DNA from 2 places in the Cytobacillus solani genome. Region 2 is predicted to be linked to the other one. Evidence: riboswitches for the same ligand, from Rfam matches in the RefSeq annotation. Region 2 holds a riboswitch; the other holds the start of a gene.

Region 1 (3,981 bases), 660 kb from region 2:
AGCAAAATGTAGATTATTTACGTTGGTGTAAAGCACAAATGGGCGATATACCATGTGCATTAGAATTCCGGAACCAATCATGGTTCCATCCTGCATTTAAGGATAAAACCATCCACTTTATGAAAGAGGAAGGATGGATTCATAGTATTTGTGATGAGCCACAGGCAGGCACAGGCTCTATTCCGATTGTGCTGGAACCGACGCACGAAGAAAAGGTTTTAGTGAGGTTTCACGGTCGTAATATTCATGGCTGGCAAAAGAAAAATGCTGATAATTGGCGAGAGGTTAGATATTTGTATCGATACAACGAGAGTGAACTTGCTGAATGGGCAGAATGGTTAAAGGTACTAGAAAAAAAGTGCAAAACGGTATATGCAGTTTTTAACAATAATTCAGGCGGCGACGCTGCTGACAATGCGAAACAGCTCATACAAATGTTAAATATTGAGTATAATGACCTTGCCCCTAGACAATTGGAGTTATTTTAAAATTCATTACACGCATTTCCATCCACTAGCATATTTTGATAGAGAGGGAAAGGAGTGTTTGATTTATGATTGACTTGAAACCTGTTGATATAAAGGGGCATACATTCCTATGCGTCTCCGTGGAATTGCCGAAAACAAATTTACTTGTAGTAACAAATGATAAAGGATATATTATGTGTGGGGCACTTGATGTCTCATTACTTAATGAGAAATTAAAGGATCGGAAAGTAATTGCTGGCAGGGCAGTGGGAGTAAAAACCATCGAACAGCTGCTTGAAGCACCATTGGAATCCGTCACGTATGAAGCGGAGTCGTTGGGCATTCATCGAGGAATGATAGGGAAAGAGGCTTTACTAAAAATGGTATAAAGGCATGCCAATGGAGCTGTTCACAAGATTTTGTGAAATAGACTTCAATTGGCTGCCTTTTTTGTTTTCTAATTTCAATATTTTTCGACATAATTAGAGTCTTACCTGTCACTTTTTAGCGAAAAAGGTTATTATAGTTAAAGGTGATAATGAATGAGAACGACATTGGAAAAACTTCGGAAATGTTATAGGAGTAATTTATGCGATTAGTGACAACCTCATCCGTAGAAGCTGGTACAATACTTGCGAAGACCATTTATAATGAAACAGGACAAATCTTGCTTAGTGAAGGTGTTGAGCTGAAGGAGAGTATGATTCAGCGCTTAAATTCATTAGGAATTAGTTATATTTTTATAAAGGATAGTCAAACGGATGATATTGAATACAAAGGAACACTATCCGATCCTATCCGAAGAAAAGCAATTCAAACAATAAATTCGACTTTTTTGGAGATCCAAAAGGATTCAAGTATATCCAGTTCATTTGTAGTTGAAAAGGCATCAAGACGTCTATCCGAATTGATTCGGTTTCTTATGACTGAGTTAGGAAGCAATAAAGAACTATTGAACTTACTTTCAGATGCTTATACATACGATAACTATATCTTCACCCATTCGTTAAATGTCACGTTATACTCATTAGCGCTTGGATTGGAGCTGAAACTTACGCCAAAGGAATTAGAAACATTAGGTTTAGGTGCTATTTTCCATGATATTGGAAAACTGCAGGTGCCGATAGATGTTTTGTTAAAACCAGGAAGATTAACGGAAGAAGAGTATGTTGCAATTAAAGAGCATGCGGAAGCTGGTTTTCAAATTTTAAGGAAGGTACAAACCATACCTCTCTTAGTTGCGCATTGTGCTTATCAGCATCACGAGCGTATTGATGGTTCGGGCTATCCTAGAGGAATTACTGGAAAAGACATTCACTTTTTTGGAAAAATCATTGCTGTTGCTGATGTATTTGATGCAGTAACATCGAATCGTGTCTATCGGAAAGCGATGCTGCCGCATGAAGGCTTAGAAATTCTATATGCAGGTTCTGGAACCTTATTTGAACAGAAAATTGTAGAAGCCTTTCGATTAGCTGTTGCCATCTATCCGGTCGGGATAACGGTAGAGTTAAATGATGGACGAAAAGGAATTGTTACAGGGCAAAATATAGGTTTAGGGGATCGTCCGATTATAAGAATTATGGAGCATAAAGGGGAACAAGTTCCACCATATGAATTAGATTTAAAAATTGAACTAAATGTGGTCATAGCGGAATGTGACACAGCCTTTTAATGCGTACAAAAGTTTAGAAAGATTTCATTAATAAAGAGTATTTTTTATTACGAAAATAGAATGGATACCTTCATTTTTATTATAGAACTTGTCACTAATCTATTATTCTGGTATAGTAATAAACAATTGAATAAACCTTATCATATCCGATGGGGTAGAGGTGCAGAATTTAAGAGTAAGCTGTGTGAGGATGACAACAAGGATCACAGCCTAAAGGGAATTTTGCCGAAGTAAATGAATTTGTGTCAACAATCATTTGCTGGGGTTACTTTGAATAAGGGTAATACTGTCATTATGAAGGACAAGCAGGAAATCTGCTTTACTAAGCCTTCATATTGGGGAGCTACAGGTCGTGATGGAGAATCTTATTACTTATAAGAGTAATGATAGATCACCTCTATCGTTACTCTTTTTTATTTTTTCTATCATTTATTGCATTAATTGGTACGATTCTAACATCAGATAATATAACGGAGTATTCAGCGTTCTCTGCATTTATGCAAATAATCCCGATGAATCTATATGTCTGGGCTACATTAGCAATGGTGTTCATTGTCGCATTCAAAGGGTTAGAAATTGGACCAATGAAAGTGCACGAACGGCATGCTGTAAAGGAAGGGGTGGTAGCAGACCCTACAAAGCCAGCTGCCGGGGAATTGAAAGATGATCTGCCGACAAGCACGAAAGGATCTGTTGGCGACTTGCTATGGTCAATCATTGCTCTTATTGTTGGAACAGTTGGAGCTATGCTTTGGACAGGAATTGCAGGGACCGAAGGAAGCGTGACAGTCTTAACAATTTTTGAAAATACAGATGTGACAAAATCACTCATTCTTGGTGGACTATTTGGATTAATTGTTACATTAGGATTTTTTATCCGCCAAGTCTTTGTTTTAAAGGGAGTGGGTGGACAAGTATTAGGATGGGGAGTTTGGGCAGGAACGAAATCGATGCTTCCGGCTGTGTACATTCTTCTATTTGCATGGGTGATTGCTGATTTAATCGGGCGTCTAGAAACTGGTAAATATTTAGCAGGTATTGCTGAGCGTACGAATTTAAATCCTTCATTTCTTCCCTTAATCCTCCTTGATTTTATAATAATAGCTGGCAGACGTTCGAAAGCCGAGTGGCAGAATATGCAAGTAGAATAAAAGAAAAGGGCTTTCTCTTGATGAGAGGGCCTTTTTATTGTTAAAAAAATAATGATAAGATATATTTTGAATAATTATAATTTTGCTAAAATATTGCTTTGACAGATTAATCTAAAAATATTATACTGTTTTTAGATTATATCAATTAGTCAGATAATACTAGGATTCATCATTATTTTTTTATTAGAAGGAAGAACTGACTATTTGCAGGGGGTAGATGTGAAAGGCAAACTGGTAAATGGACAGACAAAAAAACCTCAATACGATCTAAATGTTCAGAACAATCAGAAATAAAAGGGGGAGTAGAGATGTTTTTTAGAAAGAAAATTACTTCAGTACTTATGGCTTCGGCCTTGGTAGCCGGAGTATTAGCTGGCTGCGGCGGGGAAAAGGCTGGTACAGAGGGTTCAAAAGACTCTGGCGGAGGCGGAGATACAATTAAAATCGGTGCAAACCTGGAGCTATCAGGAGCTGTTGCTTCTTATGGGCAGGGGATTGCCGAAGGAATTGATCTTGCTGTTGAAGAGATTAATAATAGCGGCGGTGTAGACGGCAAGAAAATAGAAATCATTAAAGTAGATAATAAATCAGATGCTGCTGAAGCGACAAACGCTGCTATTAAATTGACAAACCAAGATAAAGTAACAGCTATCATTGGCGCAGCTACTAGTGGAAATTCAGTGGCACA
Region 2 (3,981 bases):
TTGGCAAATTCCATTTCATGCGTAACGATTAGCATCGTCAGACCTGTCTCAGCAAGCTCTTTCATGACCTTAAGAACTTCTCCTACCATCTCTGGATCAAGCGCAGACGTTGGTTCATCGAACAGCAGCACATCTGGTTCCATCGAAAGGGCTCTAGCGATAGCAACCCGCTGCTTTTGCCCCCCAGACAGCTGTCTGGGCTTCGCATTCACAAACCTGTCCATCCCAACCACTTTCAAGTATTTCAGCGCTACCTTTTCCGCTTCTTCCTTCGAGCGCTTTAATACCTTCATTTGGCCGATTACACAATTGCCTAGTACGTTATGATTATTAAATAAGTTAAATTGCTGAAATACCATTCCTAATCTTCTTCGATAGGCATGAATATCATGCTTATCATCGAGAATATTTTCACCATGATAAATAATTTTTCCGCCGCTCGGTTTTTCTAATAGATTGACACAGCGAAGAAGTGTGGATTTCCCTGAACCTGAGGAACCAATGATGCAGACGACTTCTCCTTTATTCACTGAGAAATGAATATCTTTTAATACTTCATGGTTTCCAAAGGATTTACTTAAACGCTGAATATCAATGACTGTCTCCATACCATTCTCCTCCTTCCCCATTATTGCCCGATCCCTTTATGTTCTCCAGCTTCAATCTGAGCCTGATTGCCTACGACTATATAATTATCCGGACCATCAAGCTTTCTTTCAAAGTAGCGCAGAATTAAAGTGACTGCATATGTCAAAATGAAATAAATGATACATACGATAAAGAATGCTTCGAAATATCTAAAGTTATTGCCTGCCACCGTTTTCGTTTGGAAGAATAACTCAGTAACGGAAATGACACTTAGGACCGCTGTATCTTTTATATTAATGATAAATTGATTGCCTGTTGCTGGTAAAATATTGCGGATAACCTGTGGCATCACTACATGAGTCATTGTTTGAACATGATTCATTCCAATGGCTTGGGCTGCTTCATATTGTCCAGTATCAACTGAAATAATCCCCCCACGGACAATTTCAGCCATATATGCACCTGTGTTGATTGCTACAATAACGACCCCTGCAATAATCGGGTTCATTTGCCAGCCAAATGCTGCAGCAGAACCATAATAGATAACCATTGCCTGTACAATCATCGGTGTGCCACGGAAAAATTCTATATACACGGATAGGATGATGTTAATGAATTTTAAGAAGCCTTTCTTCGCTCCTTTTTCAGGTATTGGAATGGTGCGGATGATGCCTGCCAATAACCCGATCAATGCCCCAAAAATAGTTCCGATCAATGCAATCAAGAGGGTTACGCCTGCTCCGCGCAGAAACATCGGCCAGTTTGTTTCAATAATTTTTATAATCCATTCAAAACTTAAATCCATTCGTATCCTCCCCTTAAACGTGGAAGCCGACTACATTGTGCTGATGCAGCCGGCTTCACAAACCATTATTCTGCCGCTGGCTGATTTTTAATTGCAGCATCCATAATACTGATGCGTTCTTCCTCAGAAATACCAGCCAATATTTCGTTAATTTTTGCTGTTAGCTCACTATCCTTTGCAATCCCAACTGCGATAGCCGTATCATCCTCAGACGTCTTAAATCCTTCAGTGAATTCAACCATCGCGAAGTTATCATTTGCAGCTGATGCACTAACTCCCTCTGGACGTTCAGAAACATATCCGTCAATAACACCCGATTCTAGCGCTACCCTCATAGCCGGAAAGTTATCCATTGCTGGCTTTTTTTCCACTCCATCAATTTGATCAATAACTGAATAGTGGAATGTATTTAACTGTGCCGTTACCTTTGCTCCTTTGAAATCTTGGATCGAAGTTGCACCTTCATACTTTCCGCCTTTTTTGACAACCATGATTAAATCCGATTTGTAGTAGTTATCTGAGAAATCAATGGTTTCTTTACGTTCTGCTGTCGGTGACATCCCAGCAATAATCGCATCGATTTTTCCTGAAGTTAGCGATGGTACAAGTCCATCCCATTCTGTTTTCACAATCACTAGCTCTTTGCCTAACCCTTCAGCAATTTTCTTAGCGATTTCTACATCATATCCGCCTGCGTATTCTGCATTGCCATCGATTTTAACGCCACCGTTTGAATCATCCATTTGTGTCCAATTGAATGGTGCATAGCCAGCTTCAAGTCCTACTTTAAAGGTATCTTTTTCTGATGATGATCCTGATCCTTCTGTCTTCTTATCTGAATCACCGCTTGTTCCACAGCCTGCTAATAGAATAATGGCTGAAAGAGATATCGCTAAAAATAATGATAGTTTTTTCTTCATGCTATTTTCCCCCTATTTATTTGATTTAATAGTCTAATATATGCTTGACCTCTTGCCTTTAGGCATTTTACTAAAAACAAAAAGCGACCTGAGATGAACTCAGGTCGCAACGTTTATAGTTTGCCCCAAAATCCCTCTTCTTTCCCTAAATGAGATAGCACAACTCAACAAACCGGGTAAGTTCATTGAGACAGTCCTGCAGTTCTTAACTGCAGACCCAGCAAGCAATACTGAGAATATTACAAGCTTCGGCGATATTTCCTTCTCTCTAGCATCCTAGCTTCTCAAGCTCCACTACAGACTATTAAATACCGCGCCTCTACCTCATCAGCAAAGATGAGGTCTTATTAAATTATATTCATTATCCTACAGTAGTAAGCCTATTCTGTCAACTCATCAAAATTGGCACTTGCTACCAAAGAACTAGATTCGTTGAACTCACCAGCTTGCCTTATGATCCTCTGCCCACCCTACAAAGGATTCAATCATTATCTTTTCCCCATCATTCGTTCGAATATAACCGTTAAATGTACCAATCATTTGGTGAACGGAGGAACGAATAACCCATGCGTTCGTTGCTGCTTTTCGCTCAAACAATGGCTGAAACGTTAGAGACACTTGATCCGTTTCAGCTGTTTTCAATGTCCAAGGCTTCAAATAATTGCTGTTATCATATTCCCAACTGATGTCTTCATTGATTTTGCTTAGCTTTCTGTCGACCACAATTCCATTCTCAGTCTGTCCAGTTCCATCCGTCCATTGACCACCGAAATTTAGGCCAACTGATCTTCCATTGACAATCCCCGCAGCTTGAGCCCAATTCCATGTCGAATGATAGGGCCAGACTCCCCTGCCAAAATCCAAGCATCCAAAGGCATTTTCGTTATTAAAGATGTATTCCTTCCTATTCCAATGAACTGTTCCAGCTGCAGGAAGTGCTGTTTGTTTTGACGTAAACTGAAATCGTGTTTCACTCCACGGCACAACGACATTAATCGATTCATGCCCACGTGGACGTTCAACTCGTACTTCTGCAACTAACGGCTTATTTCTTCCGCTAAAATGCGGGCAATGAACACGTATACTTGTGGAATCTCCCTTTTCTTCAAATGAAATAGCCATTTGCTTTCCCTCAAATTTCACGGAGGCATTCACCTCTTCAGGCATTTTACAGCCGAATCCAAATGGAACAATGGCTGTCTGCTCCTGAAAACTAAGACTCTGTAAATCTAGCACATACACAAATAAAACAGCAGCATAATCCAAATGAGAAATTGTGACTGAAAACAAGAACTCTGGGCTTGTTACACACCAATAATTCCATTTTTTCTTCCGCAGGAACCTTCCCGACACATTGCAATTAAACAGCGGCTGCCTTGCCCAGCCGATGCTGTTTTCGGCTAATCGGCCATTCTCATCACACATATCTACTCGTTCTGTTATTTCTCTTGCCATCCTCTTAACCCCTCATCTCTATGTATACTTCATACTGTAACTCTACTATCTTTTGCAAACTTAATATGCATTCAGTTTCCAATGCCGAATATTATTCAGGCATTTGTACAAATTATATATATTCTCGATTTATCGGAGTGATCAGTGTGTATAATTCATATTGGTTTCTAGCTCTCATTGTTTTTAGTATTTCCATTTTTATTTTTAATCTTT

Evidence for each region. Region 2 has a riboswitch for lysine ahead of FI644_RS10520 (transporter substrate-binding domain-containing protein). Riboswitches for the same ligand answer to the same signal wherever they lie in the genome.
Region 1: another riboswitch for lysine. It lies ahead of FI644_RS13575 (Na+/H+ antiporter NhaC family protein); the one in region 2 lies ahead of FI644_RS10520 (transporter substrate-binding domain-containing protein).

What each region holds. Positions count from the first base shown of each region.
Region 1 is NZ_CP041305.1:2,716,286-2,720,266, forward strand. It holds gene FI644_RS13560 (DUF72 domain-containing protein) at 1-488, shown strand, start outside; gene FI644_RS13565 (YunC family protein) at 554-856, shown strand; gene FI644_RS13570 (HD-GYP domain-containing protein) at 1,057-2,142, shown strand; lysine riboswitch at 2,290-2,496, shown strand; gene FI644_RS13575 (Na+/H+ antiporter NhaC family protein) at 2,526-3,293, shown strand; gene FI644_RS13580 (ABC transporter substrate-binding protein) at 3,602-3,981, shown strand, end outside.
Region 2 is NZ_CP041305.1:2,052,591-2,056,571, reverse strand. It holds gene FI644_RS10530 (amino acid ABC transporter ATP-binding protein) at 1-608, opposite strand, end outside; gene FI644_RS10525 (amino acid ABC transporter permease) at 629-1,393, opposite strand; gene FI644_RS10520 (transporter substrate-binding domain-containing protein) at 1,459-2,313, opposite strand; lysine riboswitch at 2,461-2,643, opposite strand; gene FI644_RS10515 (DUF2804 domain-containing protein) at 2,752-3,768, opposite strand; gene FI644_RS10510 (hypothetical protein) at 3,915-3,981, shown strand, end outside.